DNA from 4 places in the Luteibacter sp. HA06 genome. Region 3 is predicted to be linked to each of the others. Evidence: predicted binding sites of a transcription regulator. Region 3 holds the regulator's gene; each other region holds the start of a gene.
The links. Region 3 encodes sigma-54, which starts transcription at its own class of promoters, with help from an activator protein. Its sites were predicted from a motif close to TGGCACGNGCNTTGC; they were not measured.
Positions count from the first base shown of each region.

Region 1 (5,719 bases), 2.8 Mb from region 3:
CCATGCGCGTCTGCTGCGCATCGAGGCCGGTCTTGGCGATCCAGAGGGACGAGAACATCGTTGACTCCTGCGCTTGGGCGCTTTACATGCCGGCGACGGAAATGCGTCGCGTGGCGGTGGTTAACCCACCTGTAGCAATTTCGATGCCGACTGGGCGTTGTCGTCGGCAGTCTTGATGGAACGGACCTGCATTTCGAACTCGCGGGACAGGGAAATCATCTTCACGAGGACGTCGGAAGGGTTGACGTTGCTCGATTCGATCGTGCCGGAGACCACCCGCACATCGGCGTCCGCCTGGGGCGTGCTGCCATCTTTCATGTGCATGAGGCTGTCGCTGCCGTAGGTCAGCTGGTCGTTGCCCGGGTTAACGAGCTTGATGCGGTCCGTGGTTGCGATCGTGGACGGCGATTCACCGAGGGGAACGACGGAAATCGTGCCGTCGGTGCCGATCTTCACGCTGGAGGCCTGCGGGATGGTGATGGGACCGCCCCCGCCGACCACGGCATTGCCGCGAGCGTCCGTCAACAAACCGTCGGCATTGATACGCAGGTTGCCGGCACGGGTATAACCCTCGTTGCCATCCGCACCCTGCACCGCAATCCAGCCGTCACCCTGCACCGAGATATCCAGATCGTTGCCGGTCTGCATCTGGGCGCCGGGGGTCGTGTCCCAACCCGTGCCCTGGGCCACGCCGTTGATGCGCGTCTGCATGCCGTCGCCCTGGACCGGCAGACTCTGGAACGCCGACAACTCCGACTTGAAGCCGGTGGTATTGGCATTGGCCAGGTTGTGTGCCACTTCGTCCTGCGCGCGCATGATCTGCGTGGCGCCGGTCATCGCGACATATACGGAGCGGTCCATGGCGGTATCCCTGTTCGACGGCGGAAACGTACCGGCGCGGCCCGAAGGCCGCGCCAGCGATCACGCTTAGTTGCGGATGTTGATGATGGTCTGGGTGAGCGTGTTGTCGGTCGAGATGACCTGCGCGTTCGCCTGGTAGTTGCGCTGCGCCTTGATCATGTTGACCAGCTGCGCGGTCAGGTCGGCTGTGTTCGACGCCTCGAGCGAGCCGGACTGCACGCTGCCGACATCACCGGAGTTGGCCGTGCCGCGGATCGGCTGGCCCGATTCCGACGACGGCGCCCAGTTGGTGTCGTTCAGCTGACGCAGGCCCTGGTCGTTGGCGAACGTGGCGATGGCGAGCTGGCCCAGCGGGGTGCTCACGCCGTTGGAATACTTCGCCGAGACCGTACCGTCCTTGGCGACGTCGATATTGGAGAAGGTACCGGCGGCGTAGCCGTCGTTCGACACGGCCGTGGTCGAGGAGTTGTCACCGAACTGGGTGACCTTGCTCATGTCGACGGTGAGGTTCAGCGGTGCGGCACCCGGGTTGGGCGAAACGGCGCCGTAGTTGAGCTTGCCACCGGCCGGGGTCGTGATCGCACCGCCCGCACTGAAGGTCATCTGCTGGGCCGTGCCCACTTCAGTACCGTCCACGGTCATGTGGGTGTTCCACGTGTTCGGATTGGTCGCATCCTTCACGTAGTACATGTTGACCGTATGCGAGGCACCAAGGGAATCGTAGGCCTGGAACGTCGACAACGTGTTGTAGGTCTTGTCGTTGGTCGGATCGAATGCGCCGCCGGTCGGCGCCGTGGCGCTGGCTGCCAGGTTCGCGGTCAGGCCGATGGCGGTCGAGGCCTTTGCAGGCGCCGAACCGGTGGTCAGCTTCAGGTCGGCGAGGCTGCTGACGTCGAAGCCGCCGTTGGCGGTCGGCGGGTAGACCTGCACGTTCTGGCCCGTGGCGTTGACGACGTTACCGTTGTCATCGGGATGGAAGTTGCCAGCGCGGGTGTAGGAATAGCCCGAGCCGTCGCGCAGCGTGAAGAAACCCGCGCCGCTGATCGCGAAATCGTAGGAGTTACCGGTCTGCGTCGCGGCGCCGTCGCTGAACTGCTGGGCGATATTGGTCAGACGCACGCCGCTGCCGGCGACCTGAGCGGAAAGATTGTTTCCTGCTGCCGAGTAGACCTGCGAAAACTCGGCGCGCGAGCCCTTGAAACCGACGGTGTTGACGTTGGCGATGTTGTTCGCGGTGACTTCCAGGTCGGAAGACGCCGCATTGATGCCGCTTAGGGCGATGTCGAATGGCATGGTGGAGGTTCCTTGCTGGAGTTACAGGATTTGCGCGATCTGGCTGAGCAGGGCGCCGCCGAAGCCGGCCACCTGCACGTAAGTTCCATCGGTACCCGAGGCACCGACGCCTTCCACCTTTCCGCGAACGAAGGTATCGATCGCCGTGCCGCCGGAAGTTGCGGACATCTGATATGTGCCGTCGGGCAACTGGGTGCCGTCATCGGACTTGCCGTCCCAGCTGAACTGGGCGAGACCTGCGTCCGGCTGGCCCAGGTCGATCGTGCGAACGACGTTGCCGGCGGTGTCCTTGATCTGCACGTTGACGTAGGTGCCCGAGCTACCCACGTTCACCGCGCCATTGAGCGAGGAATCCTCGAGCTTGCCGGCGTTCGACGGGACGAGCACTTCCTGGCCCACCAGTGCCGCGGCGCGGACAAACTGATCGCCGGTAAGACCCGAAGCGAGCGTGTCGAAAGAGCTTTGCAGCTCCTGCGTCGCGGCAACCTGCGAGAACTGCGCCATCTGGGCCACCATCTGGGTGGAATCCATTGGCTTGGTCGGATCCTGATTGGTCATCTGCGTGACCATGAGCTTGAGGAAGTCCGACTGGCTCAGCGTCTGCTGCTGCAACTGGCCGGTTGAAGACGATGAAGACGAGGAACTGTTACCGCTGACGGCGTCTACCATGGGAATTCCTTACTTGCCGAGGTCGAGCGTCTTCTGCATGAGCTGCTTGGCGCTGTTCATGACTTCGACGTTGTTCTGATAGGAGCGCGACGCGGAGATCATGTTGACCAGCTCGTCGACCGTGTTGACGTTGCTTGAATAGACGTTGCCGTTCGCGTCGGCGAGCGGATTGGAAGGCTCGTAGCGCGCCTGGATCGGCGCCTGGCTTTCGGTGACGCCGAGCGTGCGGACACCGCCGCTTTCCATCTGCCCGTTGACCTGCTGCTGCACCGCCGAAAACAGCGGCTGCTTCGCGTGGTACGCGCCGGCCTCGCTGCTGGCGAGGCTGTCGGCGTTGGCCATGTTGCTGGCCGTGGTGTTGAGTCGGGCGGACTGTGCCGCCATGCCCGAGCCGGCGACGTCGAAGATCTTGAGCAGGCTCATGAGCTGGATCCTGTAATGGCCATGCGCATGGCATGGATCTGCGCGGTGATGAAGCTGAGCGAGGCCTGGTAATGGATGGCGTTGGCGGCGAACTGGGCCTGTTCGACCTGGGTATCCACCGTATTGCCGTCCATCGTGGGCTGGGTCTGGACGCGGTAGGCGAGCTTGTCGGCGTCCGTTGCGGCGAAGGCCGCGTTGCCGCCGATGTGGCCGGATTCGGTCGCCGCCATCTGCAGGCCCGGGCCGTCGCTGGTCCCGCTGGCTGCGGTCATCGCTTTTCGAAAATCGAGGTCGCGCGCGAGGAAGCCCGGCGTGTCGGCATTGGCCAGGTTCGACGAAATGACTTCCGCACGGCGCTGCCACAGGCCAAGGGCCTGGGCGTGTACGCCTAACAGCGGATCCGGTTTGTCGATCATGGGCTTGGCCCCCTCGTTAGCTTGGCCCGAGGGGTTGAGCAAGAGCCGTGCCACGCAGGGCCAGACACGCGAAACGGCGCCGTGGCGCCGTTTGCGGTATATCGTGCCGGGCGTTTTCTTGCGGGTGCCGGAATTCCGGCGCCTGCGGCGATCCGGTCAGTGACGGATGACCGTCGCCAGTCGCCAGGCGGCTATCAGGCCGGCAGGAGGTCGAGCACAGCCGTCGCCAGGATATCCGGCTGGAACTTGGCGATGAACCTGTCCGCGCCAACGCGGGCCACCATCGCTTCATTGAAGACGCCGCTCAGCGAGCTATGAAGCAGCACCTTCATGTGACGCAGCTGGGCGTCTTCCCTGATCGCGGTGGTCAGCGCGTAGCCGTCCATCAGCGGCATTTCGATATCGGAAACGACCAGGTCGACGCGTTCATCGGCCGGGCCCATGGCCATGGTGCGCAGCTTGTCGAGACCTTCCCGACCGTCCTTGGCGATCACGCATTCCAGGTCCATCTTGCGGAACAGATCGACCAGCTGGGTGCGGGCGACCGCCGAATCGTCGACCACCAATACCCGGCGATTGCCGGCCTGCTGCACGTGGGCGGCCTGCTGCACACGATCGGAAAGCTGGGCCGTCGAGGGCGCCACCGACGCCAACACCTGTTCGACGTCGACGACGGCGAGCAGATCCCCATCGAGCCGGGTGACTGCATTGACCCGCGCCCCGTAGCCCAGCGCGGCCGACGGAGCAGTCAGGTTGGCACCGTCCACATGGACGATGCGATCGACGTCGGATACCAGGAAGCCCTGTACCGACAGATTGAACTCGGTGACGATCAGGTGCGCGCTTTCCACGCTGGCCAGGGGCGGATAGCCCATGGCAGCAGCAAGGTCGACGACCGGAATGGTGCTGCCGCGGTAGTCGAAGCTGCCCGAGACCAGTGCGTGCATGCTCGGCATCCGCTCCAGGCGTGGCCGGCGAAGCACTTCGCGCACCTTGAACACGTTGATGCCGAACGCCTGGCGGTCGCCGAGGCGAAACAACAGCATGGCCACGCGGTTGTGACCGGCCAGGCGGGTAAAGGTGTCCACGGTGTCGAGCAGCGGTCGGGCCATGACGTGCGAGGCATCTACAGAAGGTGTCGCGAACCGTATCGGCGGGAGCGCCGGTTTCTGTAGTCGGGTGAATGGCACGCCGATTGCATGACTCAAGTCCTGACGCTCCCGACCGATTAAGTGGAGCGACCATCCGATGAAAGCGAAATCATGACCCTCCTCTGGAGCCAGCACGTCCGCCTCCTCGCCCACGCCGCCGCCCAGGGCGATGCGGCGCGCGTTCGCGCCCTCTCCGCGCAGTATCCGGCCGCAGCCAGCGCCCTTGGCGCCCTGCTCAAGCCTGCCGAGCCGCGGACCGCACCCGCGACCACCATCCAGGCGATCGAGCAACAGGGCATGGTGTTGACCAACGCCCAGGCGCTCGGTGGCACCCTGCTGGAACTGGGCAAGGTGGTGGAAGGCGCGCGCGATACCGCCGGGCGTTTGACGGAGGCCAGCGCCAGGATTTCGACAGCGCTCGACCAGGCCTACGCCGGCGCAACGGGCATGGGCGATTCGGGTAGCCAGGGCCTGGCGACCGCCGGTGACCTCGACGGCCAGCTACGCCTGCTCCGCAGCGCGCTGTCGGGCATGAGCCGCAACCACGCACAGTTCTCCGAATACTTCACCGCGATCCGCAAGCTGACCGCGACGGTGCAGGACATCGCCCACCAGACCAATCTCGTCGCGCTCAACGCCGCGATCGAGGCAGCACGTGCCGGTGAGGCGGGCCGTGGGTTTGCCGTCGTCGCCGACGAGGTGAAGCAACTCGCTGAGAAGACCACCCAGGCCACCGCCGAGATCGACCAGACCACCGAGGCCGTCGGCCAGTTCGCCGGCCAGCTCGACGACGCCGTGCAGAACAGCCTGCGCCGCCTCGACCAGACACAGTCCGGCATTGCCGGGATGCAGGCTTCGATGGGGCGCGTGGACGAAGCCGCTCGTGGCGCACGCGGCAATATCGAT
Region 1 is NZ_JBSSDZ010000001.1:1,301,441-1,307,159, reverse strand. It holds gene flgG (flagellar basal-body rod protein FlgG) at 1-58, opposite strand, end outside; gene flgF (flagellar basal-body rod protein FlgF) at 121-861, opposite strand; gene flgE (flagellar hook protein FlgE) at 928-2,154, opposite strand; gene ACVWWJ_RS05810 (flagellar hook capping FlgD N-terminal domain-containing protein) at 2,176-2,823, opposite strand; gene flgC (flagellar basal body rod protein FlgC) at 2,833-3,246, opposite strand; gene flgB (flagellar basal body rod protein FlgB) at 3,243-3,662, opposite strand; gene ACVWWJ_RS05795 (chemotaxis protein) at 3,857-4,774, opposite strand; gene ACVWWJ_RS05790 (methyl-accepting chemotaxis protein) at 4,925-5,719, shown strand, end outside.
Region 1: flgB (flagellar basal body rod protein FlgB) is a predicted target of sigma-54. The motif match lies at 3,701-3,715, and genes of this name have one in related genera.

Region 2 (5,719 bases), 960 kb from region 3:
CACGATCCGCCTGGAGGCCGACATCGTCGCGCACGTCGTGATAAGCGAGCACGATGAGCGAAGGCCGTGCCGGGGCGACGGTCTGTGCGAAGGTGGGGAGCGCGAGCCCGAGCAGGGCTAGCAGGAACAACAGCGAACGCATGACTCTCATTCTCCCCAGTGCAGGGTCAGGTCGAGGACAACGCGATGTTCGCGGCGCCCGTCGTAGGGTTGGTTGTGCCAGCCGATGCCCCAGCCCAGGCGGATGCCCGCCCGGGGCTGGAAGACCTGGCCGTAGCGCACGCTGGCCATCCAGTCGCTGGCATAGCCTTGTTCGTTGTATTCGCCGACGGCGACGTCGATACGCTGAGTGACCTGGCGCTCGTAGAACTGCCCGAGCAGGTTTTCCAGGCGACCGGTCAGCGCATAGCTGTTGTCGCGGCGCGGGTTGAAGTAGGGACGGTCGGTCTGTGTGTTCATTGAACCGCCGACTTCGACGCCACCGTCGAGCGCGAGGTTGGGAGCGGTGTAAACGCGCTGGGTGAAGGCAGCAAGCCAGCTCGTGCGCTTGTTGCCGTCGCTGAAGTTGTCGCGGGCAAGGCCAAGGCGGGCCTGGGTCAGTTCACTGGCCCGCCAGGTCACGGCCGTTTCCAGGGTTTTCGCCGAGATACCGTAATACTGGGCACGTAGCGGGGTGTCTTCGCCAGCGGTGCTGAAATCGGCGGCGATCGCCCAGTGGTCGTTGAGCGACCAGTTGACGCCCGCTTCCAGCGCGGTCTTGCCAACGTATCGGTCCGCCGCGGGCAGCGCCTGCACATAAGCTTCGAGTCCACGCGCGTAGCCGCGAATGCCGAGGCCGAACCGTGTACGGCGGACGTCTCCTTCCGGCAGGTCCGCCGTCGAATAACGGCCCAGTGCAACGACCCGCCAGTGGTCGTCGATCAGCGGGCTTTCTATCGTCGCCACGGTGGCGCTGTCGCGGTCGCCGTAGTCGGGGCTCGAACCCTTGCCGTTTTCCTGGCTGATATCGAACTGCCAGCCGCGCTCGCGATCCCATGATTGCACCGCGCGGTCGACGCGCTCCGTGCGGTTCCCGAGCACCTGCGCCTGGGCGAGGTCGTCATCGATGCCTTCGTACTCACGCAGAGCGCGCTTGGTGTCGGCCGCATCGAGGTAGGAATCGACGTCTCGCGGATTGAGCGTGTCGGCGATCGCAAGATCGTCCTGCGCGCGGCGTGGCCAGCCTCGCGCCAGTTCCACCATGCCCAGCTGCCGGCGGAGTTCCGAATTGGCCGGTGCTTCGCGCGTCAGCGGCACGATGCGGCCATACGCGTCGGCCTGTATGTCCACGATGCTGCGCGCCGAGACGGCAGCGGAGTCGGCATCGAGCTTGCGCGGGTTCTGGATGGGCAGGCGGATGCCGGGCACGCGGACCCACGGCTGCTCTTTTGCTGCGAGGCCGTCGATCGTGGCGAGCGCCTTGCGGTCCTGTCCGGACTCCAGGTACGCGTACATCAGACCGATTCGCGGATCGATCTCGGCAGCGTCGTAAGGACCCGGCTCCTTCGCGATACTGTCTTCGTAAAGTTGTGCGGCTTCGGCAGGACGTCGCTTCGCAAGAAGCGCATCGGCAGCATTGCGCTCGGCATACGCCGGCAGGGTCACGCCCTGCTTGTGAAGGGCGTCGTAGCGCTGCACGGCTTCGTCCATCAGGCCAGCCTGGTCGAGGGCGACGATCAGATCGAACTGCTCGCGCAGACGCATGTCGGCGGGTAGCAGTGGATCGTCGGCGAGGCGCCGTGCATCGACAACGGCGCGATCGGCTTCCGCGTAAGGCGCGCGTGGATCGGCGGGTTCGCCCATGGCCCAGCGGGTTTCGCGCGCGACATGGTCGGCATCGAGCCGTGCCTTGTCCGTCGGGCTTTGCGGCGGCTGGAGCGTCGATGCCAGTTCCCTGGCGCGCGTGGTGCCTCCGAGTTCCGTCAACAATGTGACGTTGAGCGCTTGTGCTTCGCGGTCGTCCGGCCAGCGTGCGAGAAGCGCCTGACAGTGCGCCAGTGCATCCAGGCGGTGCCCGTCACTACGCTCCTGACGTACCCTGGCCATGAGTGCATCGCGCTCCGGAGGCGCCGCTGCCCAGGCCGCAGGCCCATGAAGGGCCAGAAGCAGCGCCAGGCAAAGCCTTGCGCGTGGCGGTCGCATGCCGCGCTGAAAAATCGTCAAAGGTGTTCCCATGCCCACAACATGACCTGTATCGATCGCGCCGGATGTCCATTCCCGGCAACGAAGTTGAAAAAGCGTGCCACGGTAAAGGCAAGCACCGTGCCACTTGTGTCGCCTTGACACATTCACGCACGTCGGCGTGTTTCCGCGTTCAGGCTGACAACGTTATTGGCGGTTGCATCGGACTCCGTCACACCGATATGGCCGTCATCGTCGACGCTTAATACGGCGCGACGGCTGTCCTGGATGCAACGCGCTTGAGCGGTCGTCGCGCCAAGAGACTCCGCGGCGTCGGGAAGGGGCACCGCGCCCGGCCTGCGACGGCGCTGGCGTTGGCCACGCTTGCGCCGGCCTTCGTAGAGTGACCAGGCAAGGAACACCAGCAGGCTCAGCGGAGCCAACCAGACGATATCGGCCAGTTCGTGGGTGCCGCTGAGAACCACTCCCGGAATCCAGCGTTCGACATGGACCGGCATGTTCAGCTGGCTGGCGAGCCGATGGAGGGCAGGCAGCCAGAGCAGACCCCAGAGCAGCCAGGCCAGCACGGTAAGGATGCCGTAGAGCACGCGCCTGGGCAGCGACTGCTTCTCGGGCTGGTCGATCAGGATGGTTTCGGCTTTCATGTGATTCCGCGGTCGGGACTGACCCACGTCGCGGCTTGCCCCTGACGGCGCATAGCCGCCCGGGGCAGCGCGACGATGGAGGTGGCGGTGTTCAGGAGCCAGTACGCCAAGGGGTACCAGATCATCCAGTAGTAGTTGCGGCCGATCTTCGTCTCGTAGCGACGGTCTACCAGCAGGCTGAGCATGAACTGGACCAGGCAGGTGATGCCGAGCACGACGCCATGCCACTGCGGGAAAAGCGATTCCACGTGAAAAGGCGGCGGGATCTCGGTCACCTTGCCTGCGGCCCACAGCACGATGATCGCGCCCATGACGTAGGACCAGACGAGGCTCAGCACGTACTCGATCGCGAGCGGCCACATGCGTCGATGACGCCAGCGCAAAAGATTGCGCGTGTAGCGCAGGATCACTTCGGAGCCGCCCTGAGCCCAGCGCAGCCGCTGCCGCCAGAGCCCGCGCAACGTCTCCGGCATGAGGATCCAGCACAGCGCATTCGGCTCGTAGCGCACTTCCCACGCGTTCATCTGCAGCCGCCAGCTGACGTCGATGTCTTCGGTCACCATGTCGGTATGCCAGTAGCCGACATCGTGCAGGGCGCTCCGGCGAAATGCGGCGATGACGCCCGAGACCGTGAAGATGCGTCCGTAGACACTCTGCGCGCGCTTGATCAGGCCGATGATCGAGGAGAACTCGCCCACCTGGAGCTTGCCGAGCAAGGTGGACCGGTTACGGATGCGCGGATTGCCCGTCACCGCGCCCACGCGCACGTTGCGCAGGAGCTGCCAGACCAGCCAGTGCGTGGCGTAGTCGTCGAGCAGGGCATCGCCGTCGACGCAGACGATGTATTCGCCATGCGTCGCCAGTGCGGCGGCGCGCAAGGCCATCGCCTTGCCCTGATTGGACTCCAGATGAAGCACGCGGAGCCGCGGCTGCTCGCGCATCAATGCATCGAGGATTGCCCCGGTGTCATCGCTGGAGCCGTCGTTCACCGCGATGATTTCGAAGTCCGGCCAGCGCTGGCTCGCCAGGTGCGCGATGGTTTCGCGCACCTGCTCGCCCTCGTTAAAGCAGGGCACGATGAGGGTGACAAAGGGATACGAGTCGAGCGCGGGCGGGTTTTCCCGATCGCCTCTACGGCGCTCGACGCGGAAGAAATAAACCAGGCCACCGCTCATCCAGAGTAGCGACATGATCCAGGGGTAGAAGAAGGCGTATTCGAGCAACGAATGCATCAGCGATGCATCCATGCTCATCCCGCAGTCCTGCTGATCGATATGCTCATAATCGGCAAGTTTGGCGATTTCGCGTTGACGTTCTGTGTAGGCCCCGCCGGGTTGGTTCAGATAACAAGCGCGTCCGAACGGGCCAGCTCGAAGCCCTCGTCGATCCATCCGGTGATGCCTCCGGCCATGATCTTCACGGGCAGCCCCAGGCGCGCGAGCTTGCTGGCCCCGCGCGCAGCGCCGTTGCAGTGCGGCCCGGCGCAATAGGTGACGAACAACGTCGATGCCGGCCACGCCGCCATGCGTGACGCGATGATCTTGCCGTGGGGCAGGTTGAGGGCACCGGGCACGTGGCCCTGCGCAAACAGCGTGGGGCTGCGCACGTCGAGCAGAACGAAGCCCGGATCGTCTTGGGCGAGCGCGTCGTGGGTATCCCAGCAGTCGGTTTCGAACGTGAACTCCGACTCGAAGTGAGCGAGGGCGACCTCGGAGGCGGCAGCGGGTATGCGGGTGACGGCGTTGGACATGGCAGCTCTCGTGGCAGTGGGCATGCCAGCCATTGTCCGCACGGTAGCGACGCGGCATAGTGGCGGCAACGCCATCATGCGATCAGATCATGCCAGGCTATCCCGCCCCTCCCAATACGCTCGTCGCAGCCTTGGTCTACGACGGGCTGTGCATGTTCGAGTTCGCCAGCGCGGCGGAGGTATTCGGCCTGGCGCGTCCGGAGTTGGGCGAGGACTGGTACCGCTTCGAGACCTGCGCGGCGGAGGCGAGCGCCATCCGCGGCCAGTACGGCACACAGATCCGGGCGGACGGGAACCTGGATCGCCTTGCCGAAGCAGGCACGATCATCGTGCCGGGCTGGAAGGGCATCGACCAGCCGGTACCTTGTTCCATCGTGGATGCGCTTCGTCATGCCCATGCGCGCGGTGCGCGCCTGCTGTCGATCTGCTCCGGATCCTTTGTCCTGGGAGCCACCGGGCTGCTGGATGGAAAACGGGCCACGACGCACTGGCGTTACGCGGAAGCGATGCGCAGCCGTTATCCGGCCATCGATGTCGATCCGGACGTGCTCTACGTCGATGAGGGCCAGCTGCTCACGTCGGCCGGCAGTGCAGCGGGACTGGACCTTTGCCTGCACCTGATCCGCCGTGACCGCGGACCCGCTATCGCCAATCATGTTGCGAGACGCCTGGTGATTCCGCCCCACCGGGATGGCGGGCAGGCCCAGTACGTCGAGCGCCCGGTGGCCGTGCGCGAGCGCGATCTCCTCGGGCCGGTGATGGATGCGATGCGCCGCCGGCTCGCCGACGACCTTCCTCTTGCCACGCTCGCGGCCATGGCGGCGATGAGCGAACGCTCCTTCATTCGCCGCTTCAAGGCCTCCACAGGAACCACGCCAGCGGACTGGCTGACGACGTTACGGGTGGATCGAGCGCGGGAGTTGCTCGAAGGCTCGACCCTGTCGATCGACCTCATCGCCGACCGGACCGGCCTTGGCACCGCAACCACGTTGCGACATCACTTCCGTCGCAAGCTGGGGACAAGTCCGGGTGTCTACCGGCAGCGGTTCAGCCGGTCATAGCGTCGAGCCGCTTGGCATAGGCTATTGCACCGATTCCCGGTGGCCCTGTGAGGCGCTATACAGGGCAGGTTGTCTCCTGATCC
Region 2 is NZ_JBSSDZ010000001.1:3,141,670-3,147,388, reverse strand. It holds gene pgaB (poly-beta-1,6-N-acetyl-D-glucosamine N-deacetylase PgaB) at 1-142, opposite strand, end outside; gene pgaA (poly-beta-1,6 N-acetyl-D-glucosamine export porin PgaA) at 148-2,085, opposite strand; gene pgaD (poly-beta-1,6-N-acetyl-D-glucosamine biosynthesis protein PgaD) at 2,328-2,825, opposite strand; gene pgaC (poly-beta-1,6-N-acetyl-D-glucosamine synthase) at 2,822-4,072, opposite strand; gene ACVWWJ_RS14470 (rhodanese-like domain-containing protein) at 4,165-4,575, opposite strand; gene ftrA (transcriptional regulator FtrA) at 4,665-5,636, shown strand.
Region 2: pgaA (poly-beta-1,6 N-acetyl-D-glucosamine export porin PgaA) is a predicted target of sigma-54. The motif match lies at 2,293-2,307, and genes of this name have one in related genera.

Region 3 (5,719 bases):
ATCCTGCTTGGAATCTCGTACTCCGGCGAGACCGACGAACTGCTGTTCATCCTGCCGGCGATCAAGCGCCAGGGTATCCCGCTCATCGCGATTACCGGCAATCCGAAGTCGTCGCTGGCCCGGCAGGCCGACGTCAACATCGACGCCAACGTGACCTCGGAGGCGTGCCCCCACGGACTCGCTCCTACCGCCAGCACCACGGCCGCGCTGGTCATGGGCGATGCCCTGGCCGTCGCCCTCCTCGAAGCGCGGGGCTTCACGCCGGATGACTTCGCGCGCTCGCATCCGGCCGGCAGCCTTGGGCGCCGCCTGTTGCTGCACATCGCGGACGTCATGCACGCGGGCGAGAACGTTCCCCGTGTGCGCCTCGACGCCACGCTCAGCGAAGCGCTTGTGGAAATGAGCCGTAAGCACCTGGGCATGACCGCCGTGGTCGACGATGACGGCTTCCTCCTCGGCGTGTTTACCGACGGCGACCTTCGTCGCTGCCTCGACGACGACGACATCGACCTGCGAAACGCTACCGTTGCCCAGCTGATGACCCGCGGACCGAAAACCATCGGCTCTGACAAACTCGCCGTCGAAGCCGCGCAGCTGATGGAAAAACACCAGATCAATGCGCTGCTGGTCACCGATGCCGACGGGCGTGTGGTCGGCGCGCTCAATATCCACGACCTGCTCCGCGCCCGCGTCGTCTGACGCTCCCCACCCAGAAGCCCATGCCCTACACGCATTACTCAGAGATTCCCGCCGATGTCGCCGAGCGCGCGGCCAAGATACGTATCGTGGTATTCGACGTGGACGGCACCCTTACCGACGGCCGCCTCTGGTATGCCGAGGACGGCCGCGAGACCAAGGTGTTCCATGTGCATGACGGCCTCGGTCTGAAGCGGCTGCAGGAAAACGGCGTCAAGGTTGCGATCATCACTGCCCGCATCAGTCACCCGGTGTCGCTGCGCGCGGAAGAACTCGGCATCCAGCACGTCTACCAGGGCCAGAAGGACAAACGCGCCTGCCTGACGGAACTGCTCAGTGCGCTGCGCCTGACGCCCGAGCAGTCGGCCTTTGTCGGCGACGACCTCCCCGATCTCGCCGCCATGGGTATCGCCGGACTCGCCGTGGCCGTGGCCAACGCCCACCCCTGGGTGGTCGAGCGTGCGCATATCCGCACGCGCCTCTCGGGTGGCTATGGGGCGGCGCGTGAAGTGTCCGACCTGATCCTCGCCGCCCAGGGCAAGGCCGAAGCCGAGCGGGAACGCTGGCTGTGAGCCTGATGCTCCTGTTCAAGGATCGCAGCGCGGCGGGCACGGCCGGCATACTCGCTGCCGTGCTCGGCGCCAGCGTGCTGCTTTATTACTGGGTCGCGCCGGTCAGCGAGCCGAACGATTTCGTCGGTCCACCGCGGTCCGGTTACGTGCTGACCAACTTCAACCTCGATTCCTACAACGACTTCGGCCAGCCCGCCTTCAAGCTGATCGCGCCCCACCTGGAGCGCCGCGAAGGCGACGAGTCGCTGTACATCAATACGCCGGACTTCATCCTGCCGCCGACCAAGGACCTGACGGCGCCGCCGTGGAAGGGTCACTCGGAATATGGCTGGGTGAACAAGGACGGCAGCCTGCTCAAGCTGCAGGGCAAGGTCCACATGGACCGCATTGCCTTCGAGCAGACGCCGCCGGCGAGCATCGACACCTCCGAGGTCACCGCCTGGCCCAAGGAGAACCGTCTGGAGACGGCCGAGGCAGCCCGGATCGTTCAGGGTGCCTCTACAATGGATGGCGTTGGCATGCGCGCCAATCTCGATACCAAGCATTTGGAGCTCCTCGATGCAGTCCACACCGTCTATCCGCCGCGCAAGCGCTAGTACCCTCCTCGCGGTCCTTGGCGTGGCGCTCACGATGAGCCTGCCCGCCTTTGCCAAGCAGTCCGATCGCGCCCAGCCGACCAACGTCACGTCGAAGACGTTCGATGGCACGCAGCAGCAGGCGAACAGCACGCAGCCGGGCAAGGTGATCTGGACCACGAACGTCGTGCTGACTCAGGGAACCCTGAAGATCACCGGCGACAAGGCAACGGGCTACCTCGATGCCGACAACCAGATCATCCGGGTCATCGTCGACGGTAACCCGGCCACGGTGCAGCAGATGGACGACCAGGACCTGCTGATGCGCGGCCATGCCGCCAACATCGACTACAAGCCGGATGACGCCGCCAACAGCGGCAACGGCATCGCCGTGCTCACCGGCAAGGCGCATGTGGACAAACAGACCGACGCGGCCGACAAGAGCAAGCTCAACGAGAGCAACGGCGACAAGATCACTTACAACACGACCAACAGCACGATGACCGGCGAAAGCAATGGCGCGGAACCCGTGCACATGACCTTCCAGCCGAAAAACCCGCCGCCCGGCGCCGCTCCGGCCACGCCGGCCACACCGCCGGCCGCCAAGCCCGCGCAGCCAAAGAAGCCCTGACCCGATGCTCTCAGCCCAAGGCCTGCAGAAGCGCTTTCGCGCGCGCCAGGTAGTCCGCGATTTCGCTTTCTCCATCCGCGAGGGCGAAGTGGTCGGCCTGCTCGGCCCCAACGGTGCCGGCAAGACCACCTGCTTCTACATGGTGGTCGGCCTCATCCAGGCCGACGCCGGCGTTATCAAACTCGACAACCAGGACATTACCGGCCTGCCGATGCATGCCCGCGCCAAGCTCGGCATCGGCTACCTGCCGCAGGAAGCCTCGGTGTTCCGCCGCCTGAGCGTCTCGGACAACATCCTCGCCGTGCTCGAACTGCGCGACAACATGACCGCCCGGCAGCGCGAAGAGGAACTGGAAAGCCTGCTGGACGAACTGAAGATCGCCCACATCGCCGAGCAGAAGGGCATCAGCCTCTCCGGCGGCGAGCGTCGCCGCGTCGAGATCGCCCGCGCGCTGGCCGCCCGCCCGCGCTACATGTTGCTCGACGAACCGTTCGCCGGCGTCGACCCGATTTCCGTCGGTGAGATCCAGCGCATCGTCCGCCACCTGAAAGAACGCGGCATCGGCGTGCTGATCACCGATCACAACGTACGTGAGACGCTCGGCATCTGCGACCGTGCCTATATCCTCAATGACGGCGAAGTCCTCGCCCGGGGTACGCCCCAGCACATCCTCGCCGACGAAAAGGTCCGCGAGGTGTATCTGGGCCGTGAGTTCCGTATCTGACACACTGCATCGTCGGCCGGTGGGCATAGCTCACCGGAATGCTGGTTTGGGAAGGTCGCAAGGGGTTACGATGGATTTGACACCTCACGCATCGAAGGCATGAAACCCGGACTCCAGTTTCGCCTGCATCAGCAGCTCACGCTGACGCCCCAGTTGCAGCAGGCCATCCGCCTGCTGCAGTTGTCGCAGCTGGAGCTCGAGGCCGAACTCCGCCAGATCGCGGAAAGCAACCCGTTGCTCGAGTTCGCCGAAGACGCCGAAGCCGAGGCCGAGCTGCCCGAAGAGGGCGACTACGACGGCCCGGACTTCCCGGCGCGTGACGAAGTCCCGGTCAAGGCTTCCAAGGCCGAAGAAGAATCGACGGTCACCCCCTCCGAAGAACTTGCCCCCGAGTGGGACGACGATCGCTTCCACGGCGAAGCCGGCGACTACGCGGGTGCGCCTTCGCGGTCCGGAAGCGGTGACGAGGACGGCTTCGAGCCACAAAACGCTGCCCCTGAGAACCTCCAGCAACACCTGGAGTGGCAGCTCAACCTTTCCCAGTTTTCCCCTCGCGACCACGCCATCGCCACCGCCATCATTCATGCGCTGGACGAAGACGGCTACCTCCGCGACGGCGTCGAGGCGGTCGAAGCCGCCCTGCCCGCCGAGATGAAGGCCACTGCCGAGGAAATCGAGCGCGTGCGCCAGCGGGTGCAACGTTTCGATCCCACCGGCATCGCCAGCCTGGATCTGCGCGACTGCCTGCTGTGCCAGCTCTCGCAGTTCTCCCTGGAAACCCCGCACCGCGACCTCGCCATCCGCGTGGTCACCGACGAGCTCGAGCTTCTTGCGCGTAACGACGCCGCCAAGATCGCCCGAAAGCTCAAGGCCGCCGAAGAGGATGTCGCCGCCGCGGCCGCCCTGATCCGCAGCCTGGATCCGCGGCCCGGCTCGGCGCTGGACGCCACGCCGGTGGAATACGTGGCCCCCGATGTCTATGCGCGGCGCGAAAACGGCCGCTGGCAGGTCAGCCTCAATCCCGACGCCCAGCCCCGGCTGGGCCTCAACCAGCATTACTGCAACCTCATCGCCCGCGCCCGCGGCGACGACGCCACGTGGATGAAGGGCCAGCTCCAGGAAGCCCGTTGGCTGCTGAAGAGCCTGCAATCCCGTGCCGAGACCCTGACCAAGGTGGCCGACGTCATCGTGCGCCGGCAGAGCGCCTTCCTCGACTATGGCCCCGAGGCCATGCACCCGCTGGTCCTGCGCGAGGTGGCCGAGGAAGTCGGCATGCACGAATCGACCATTTCCCGGGTCACTACGCGCAAGTACATGCACACGCCGCGCGGTACCTTCGAACTGAAGCACTTCTTCTCCAGTGGCGTGGCCACGGAGGACGGCGGCAGCGCCTCGGCCACCGCCATCCAGGCCATGCTCCGCAAACTCATCACGGGCGAGGACGCGCGCCGCCCACTCTCGGACCAGGCCCTGGCCGAGGAACTTCATCGACGCGGAATTCAGGTTGCCCGTCGTACGGTGGCCAAGTACCGGGAAGCCCTGCGCATCCCCAGTTCCAGCGAACGTGTCCGCGCCAGTTGAGGCGCGGGGAACCCTCACGGAGGTCCACGGTCACAGTATTTCAGGCTTGAGGAACGGCACTCCGCCGCTCCGCACTCGTCGCCCCCAGGGCGGCACCCTCAGCAAGAAGGAGGCGTCATGCAAATCCAGATCAGCGGCCAGCACATCCATATCACCCCGGCTCTGCGCGAGCGCGTGGAACAGCAAATCGGCCGCTTCGAACGCCTTTTCGACAACATCAAAGCCCTCGACGTGGTCCTTTCCGTCGACAAGAACGAGCACAAGGCCAGCGGTACCCTGCATTGCGCCGGCACCCGTCTTCACGCCGATGGCGTCGCCAGCCTGGAAGACGAAAAGAAGCCCGACGCCCTCTATAAAGCCATCGACGGGATGATCGCCAAGCTTGCCGACCAGCTGAAGAAGCACAAGGAAAAGCTGAAGGATCACCACAATACCGAGGGCCGCGACGCGCGCGTCGCCAGTCCCTGAACCCCCGTCCACGCTTGATGGCACAATAGCCCCAGCCGGCGCCCTCGCGCCGGCTTCGCCATTTCAAGGGATCCAGCGTGGACCGGCTGACCGCCAGACAACTCTTCGACGGGGTACACGAGCGCATGGCGCTGCGCTGGGCCGCCGGCATGCGCGGCGAATCGCGCGTGCTCGAACCCAATGCCAAGCAGAGCCGCCGTCCCTCGCTGGTCGGTTACCTCAACGTGATCTACCCGAACAAGGTGCAGATCATCGGCACCGAGGAACTCAACTTCCTCGACGGACTGGAGCCCCGCCAGCGCTGGGAAGCGATCCACAAGATCGCCGCCTACCAGCCCGCCGCGCTCATCGTCACCAAGGACCAGGCCATTCCCTCGGACCTGCGCGAAGTGGCCGAGGAAACCGACACCCCGCTGTGGCAGAGCACGCGCCGCGGCCATGAGCTGCTCACCTACCTCCAGTATCACCTGGC
Region 3 is NZ_JBSSDZ010000001.1:4,098,327-4,104,045, forward strand. It holds gene ACVWWJ_RS18945 (KpsF/GutQ family sugar-phosphate isomerase) at 1-699, shown strand, start outside; gene ACVWWJ_RS18950 (HAD-IIIA family hydrolase) at 720-1,268, shown strand; gene lptC (LPS export ABC transporter periplasmic protein LptC) at 1,274-1,864, shown strand; gene lptA (lipopolysaccharide transport periplasmic protein LptA) at 1,899-2,474, shown strand; gene lptB (LPS export ABC transporter ATP-binding protein) at 2,479-3,198, shown strand; gene ACVWWJ_RS18970 (RNA polymerase factor sigma-54) at 3,298-4,779, shown strand; gene hpf (ribosome hibernation-promoting factor, HPF/YfiA family) at 4,897-5,247, shown strand; gene hprK (HPr(Ser) kinase/phosphatase) at 5,373-5,719, shown strand, end outside.

Region 4 (5,719 bases), 3.8 Mb from region 3:
CCCTTCTTACGAATGAAGAAGCCGAATTCCTTACGCCGGTTGGTCTGCGCGTTTTCGTAGAGCCCGTCGTCGTGCGAAAACCGGTCGACGTCGTACTGGTATTTCAGCGACAGGCCGAGGTCGGTCCCATCGGAGAATACGTAATGCGTCGGCCAGTTGGTCCGCCAATCGTAGTTGTTGACCGGCGCGTCAGCGGCGGACGCGAACACGGGCACGATCAGCGCCAGGGCACTGAGGACGAGCTTGTTCATGCGGGTACCCCTCCCAGGGATCGAAAGGAACTATACCCCGGGGCCACAAATTCGCTAAATCCTGCGAATCGGAGGCAAAAAAAAGGTTCTTCACGGATTACCGGGGATTGGGCGCTCGCCGTCGGCCATGTGGGAGCCGCTTCAGCGGCGATGGCCCGTTGGCCGCACACTTGGGCGTCTCGCGAGGAGACCTTGGCGCCCACCCTCGCTGCTCAGACAGTCCTCCGCGTTTCGTACCGGAAGGCCGCTACCGCGGCTGATGTACTTATTTGGCCTACGGCCGCTCCACTTGTCCGGAACTCGCCTTGAGGGTGGACACCAAGGTCTCTCACGACGATACGGTTAGCTGGAAAGAGAGCCAACAGCCGAAGCGGCGTTGCTTCGTCGGCTCGACCCTCACAAGCCTCAGGGATGGGAAGAGTCTTCGGTGCCCACCCTCGAGGCGAGTTCCCGACAAGTGGAGCGGCCGTAGGCCAGATGGATACATGGGCCGCGCAGCGGCCTTTCCGGTACGAAACGCGAAGGGGTGTCTGAGCAGCGAGGGTGGGCACCGAAGGCTCTGCGCCGCCCGTCCCCAGCGTCCCCGGAATTCCGTGAAGAACCAAAAAAAAGGGCGCCGAAGCGCCCCTTTTCCCTCACCCCGAGTTGTGATCGCGATCAGATCGCGTAGTACATCTGGAACTCGAGCGGGTGCGTGCTGGCGCGGTAGCGGGTGACTTCCTGCATCTTCAGCGCGATGTAGCCGTCGATGAAGTCGTCGGTGAACACGCCACCGGCCTTCAGGAACTCGCGATCCTTGTCGAGCGCCACCAGCGCTTCGTCGAGGCTGGCGCAGACCTGCGGGATGTTCTTCTCTTCTTCCGGCGGGAGATCGTAGAGATCCTTGTCGGCCGGCGCGCCCGGGTCGATCTTGTTCAGGATGCCGTCCAGGCCAGCCATCATCAGGACGGTGAAGGTCAGGTAGCCCGACTGCATCGGATCCGGGAAGCGGATCTCGATACGACGACCCTTCGGACTGGACACGTACGGGATACGGCAGGAGGCCGAACGGTTACGCGCCGAGTAGGCGAGCATCACCGGTGCTTCGAAGCCCGGGACCAGACGCTTGTAGCTGTTGGTCGTCGAGTTGGCGAAGGCGTTGATCGCACGGGCATGCTTGAAGATGCCGCCGATGTACCACAGCGCCGTCTGCGACAGGCCGCCGTAGAGGTCGCCCGCGAAGAGGTTCTCGCCGTTCTTCGACAGCGACTGGTGGACATGCATGCCCGAACCATTGTCGCCGACGATCGGCTTCGGCATGAAGGTCACGGTCTTACCGGCCTGGTGGGCGACATTCTTGATGACGTACTTCATCGTCATCAGTTCGTCGGCCTTCTTCACCAGGGTGTTGAAGCGCGTACCGATTTCGCACTGGCCGGCATTGGCAACTTCGTGGTGATGCACTTCGACCACCTGGCCGAGCGACTCCAGCACCTTGCACATGTCGGCGCGCAGGTCGCCCAGGCTGTCGACCGGCGCGACGGGGAAGTAACCACCCTTCACGCCCGGACGGTGGCCGGTGTTGGTGCCGTCGTACTTGTAGCGCGACGACCAGGCGGCTTCTTCGGAGCCAATCTCGTAGAAGACGCGGCCCATGTCGTTCTGCCAGCGGACCGAGTCGAAGATGAAGAACTCGGGCTCGGGGCCGAAGAAGGCGGTGTCGGCGATGCCGGTCGACTTCAGGTAGGCCTCGGCGCGCTTGGCGATCGAGCGCGGGTCACGGCCATAGGCCTGCATGGTGCTCGGCTCGAGCACGTCGCAATGCAGGATCAGCTGCTTGTGGGCGCTGAACGGATCGAGGTGGGCGGTTTCCGGATCCGGCATGAGGACCATGTCGGACTCGTTGATGCCTTTCCAGCCGGCGATCGACGAACCGTCGAACATCTTGCCGTCTTCAAAGGTGCTCTCGTCGATGGCGTGAGCAGGAAAGGTCGTGTGATGGTGCTTGCCGAGGATGTCGGCGAAGCGGAAATCAACGAACTCGATTTCCTCGTCCTGGATCAGGTTCAGCACTTTCGAAGCGGCGGACATAAAAACCTCGGGTAGGTGGGCGGAGTCCATTTAGCAATCGCCATGCCAGCGGGACCGCCATCGACGGGGCCGCCAGGACCAAGCTTTCGCATCATAGAACGGGTTTACGACGGGCGTGCAAATGCACCAAGCTGGTGCAAGCCGAGGCGCCTTGCACCGCCGTGTCGCCCGAAAGTTCAGGAATGTAGCGCAACGCCTGGTCCGATCACGAAGACGAAAATTGCCGCGACGAGGCCGGCACCGCCGATCCACGGCCAGGACAGTCCCCAAGGCAAGTCGCCCGCCGTTTCATTGGCAGCCGGCTCCAGGAAGGCCGGTACGAACACCATCCCGAGCATGCAGCCAAAGCCACCGCTCACTCCCACCAACAGAATGAGGTCAGGTATGGGGTTCATCGCGGCACCGGCGACGAGCAGCAGGCCGCCTGCGACGTAGCCCGGCCAGATCAGGCGCGAAATGACCTCACGGCACACACCGCCCACATCGAGCCAGCGGGCCAACGAAGCCGAAGCGATGCGGAGGGCCAGGTAATAGCCGGCGGCGCCCGACACGGCCAGCCCGATCCGCCAGGCCAGACAGGGCTGCCATCCAGCGATCACGACAGCCATGTCACCGAAGTCGAGGAAGCCCGAATACACCAGGTAACCTGTGCCATTGAGCAGGTTTACCGTCGCGAACAGCCAGAGGAAGAACGACCCCGTCCCGACCGTGGCGCGACGGCGAAACCAGGCCATCGCGAGCGCGCCCAGCACAAGGTTCATCAGTGGACCTGCAAGCGCGACCAGACGGCTGGATCCCCGCGCACTCAGCGCCACCGTGGACAGTGTTACCGGAGTCACATCGTCCACCAACAAGGTGGCGACACCGTGCCCCAGGACTTCATGGCACATGTCCATCGCGGCATACGCGACGATGGCAAGGGACATCGTAGTCGCGAGGCGGCCCGCCACGGACGCCAGTGGGCGGCTGCCGGTCGATCGAGTCATGGGGTCCATTCCTGCCCTCTGCCGTTTCGGCGGATTGTGTCGCATCTGCCCGGCGTCGACTACAGCTATGATCGCGCGGCAAGGACACCATGACAGGGGATGGATATGGTCAAGCAGGGGAACCGGCGCGCGCTGTTACTGGGCGCGCTGCTACTGGCAACGGCCGGGCTGGCGGCCGTGACGCTATGGCCCGGGCGCGAAGCCCAGGCAACGATCGAACAGCGCGTCATTACGGCCTCGCGCTCGCCGACGCTGGAAGCGTTCATGGCGCAGGTCGTAGCAGCCTCGAAAATCGCCGATCCGGTCACGCGCTGCCTGCGCATGCCCGATCCGCCGGACTCGCACTGGCACGCGCAGGCAGTTGAAGCATACTGCCGCAACCGCTATGCCGATCTCATGGATGCCGCTCGGTTCCGGGCGCTGATCGCCGCAGGCAAGGGGGCGGAGGTCGATGGCATTCTCGACGGATATCTGCAGAAGCAGATGCACGACCCGGCGGACGCCGTGCTTCTCGACCAGGCCATGTTCCGCGCTGGTTTCAACGACGCAAGCGAGGAAACGCGAAACGCCATCGACGCCTGGAAGCGGCAGCGCCCCGACAGCGCTTTCGCTGTAGCCGCAAGCGGCATGCAGTACCACTCGGCCGCCTTCGCCGCACGCGGTGCGCACAGTGCCTCGAAGACGAGCGCTGAACAGTGGCGGGCCGCGCGTGAGCTGGCGACGCTCGCACGGCATAACCTGGACAGGGCCGCCACCATGACGCCGGCGGTCCCATCCATCTATTCGAACATGCTTAGCATGGCCGTGCTGGCGGGCGACAATCCGTACGCCATGACGGCCATTCGTCGAGGGCTCGAGGTGCAGCCGTCCAACCTGACCCTGCGTCTGACACAGGCAGCCATGACGGGCACCAAGTGGGGCGGCATTACAGCATGGGTGAAACAGCAAGCCGACGATGCCGCCGCAGCGGCAGGCCAGACGCCGCTGCTGTGGGTCGCGGTGGGGCGTGCGCACATCGAGGCCGCCACCGAGGGGCATCTCAGCCCGCCGGCCGACGGACGATTCCTTGCGGTGGCGGATGAAGTCGCCACCGGCTCCGACTTTGGCCACCTCGCCGATCAGGCCCGTCGCGCGCACAAGTACGACGACGCACGGATACTTGCCGTCGAGGCGCTGCGGTTCGACAACGCGAATGGCGATGCCCTGGATACGATCGGCCAGGCCGCTTTTCATGGAGCCTATCGCGAGTGGGGCAAGGCGGAACTGATACGCGCGGCACGCGAGCATCCCGAGTCTGTCGATGTCGCGGGCAATGCGGGCGTGTGGCTGCGCTACCTGGGTGAGCCGTTACTCGCCGAACCGTTGATGGTCTACGCCACCGAGCACGAAAAGGACGACTGGGTTCTCGCCACCCTCGGCGACTTCTACTCCCACGAAGGGAAGAACTATACGAAGGCGGGTTCCATCGCCGACGAATTGATCCGACGCGACCCAGGCAACGCGAACGGCTATGTGATTCGCGCATGCGTCGACAAGGACACGAACAGTCCGAACCGCTATCGCTCTGCCAGGGATTTCCTCGATCGCTTCGGCACGGATCCCGACCAACAGGGTCCCTCCTCCGAGATTCGCGCATGGCTCGCGGCGCATCCCGAACCCGTCGCGGGCTGAGATGTCACGTCGGTCGGCGGTTTGCCCGGCGACCGACATCGTTTACCCTGCGCTTGCTCGTCGACCGCTTCCCCAGGCTTCGGCGATCGCCGTCCAGCCATCGCGAACGACCCCATGACCCATAAAAATGAGAACGACACGCCGGATGCAGGCCGACGCCGCCTGCTGGGTGGCATTGCCACGACAGGCGCGGTGCTTGCGCTGGGTGGCGTGGCCGAGGTCGCCGCCGGCGAATCGAAAACTCTTACGGCCACGCCAGGTGGTAAGGAGCTCGACGCGCTGCTCGAAAAGCACATCGGGCATGTCGTCGTTATCTATGCGGAAAATCGCAGCTTCAATAACCTGTTCGCTGAATTCCCCGGACTGCAGCAACCACTCAGCGCGGTGCCGCCCGAGCGCTATCTACAGCGCGACCGCGATGGAAAGCCGCTGACAACGCTTCCGCCGGTGTGGGGCGGCCTGGTACCGCACCAGCAGGTGGTCGACCACAAGCCATACAAGGTAGGCGAGCAAGACATCACCGGTCTGCCCAATGCACCCTGGGCTTTGCACACGGGTGACGGCACGCCCTTGCCGCACGGCCTGGTCACCCGCGACCTTGTCCACGCTTTCTACAACAACCAGCTGCAGATCAATGGCGGCAAGAACGACGGCTTCGTTGCGTGGGGCGACAACGGGGCGATGACGATGGGCCACTACGCCTCGTCTCCAGTGCACCTGCGGCTGTGGCGACTCGCCGAG
Region 4 is NZ_JBSSDZ010000001.1:257,177-262,895, reverse strand. It holds gene ACVWWJ_RS01130 (OprO/OprP family phosphate-selective porin) at 1-251, opposite strand, end outside; gene glnA (type I glutamate--ammonia ligase) at 909-2,321, opposite strand; gene ACVWWJ_RS01120 (hypothetical protein) at 2,498-3,307, opposite strand; gene ACVWWJ_RS01115 (hypothetical protein) at 3,407-4,978, shown strand; gene acpA (acid phosphatase) at 5,093-5,719, shown strand, end outside.
Region 4: glnA (type I glutamate--ammonia ligase) is a predicted target of sigma-54. The motif match lies at 2,355-2,369, and genes of this name have one in related genera.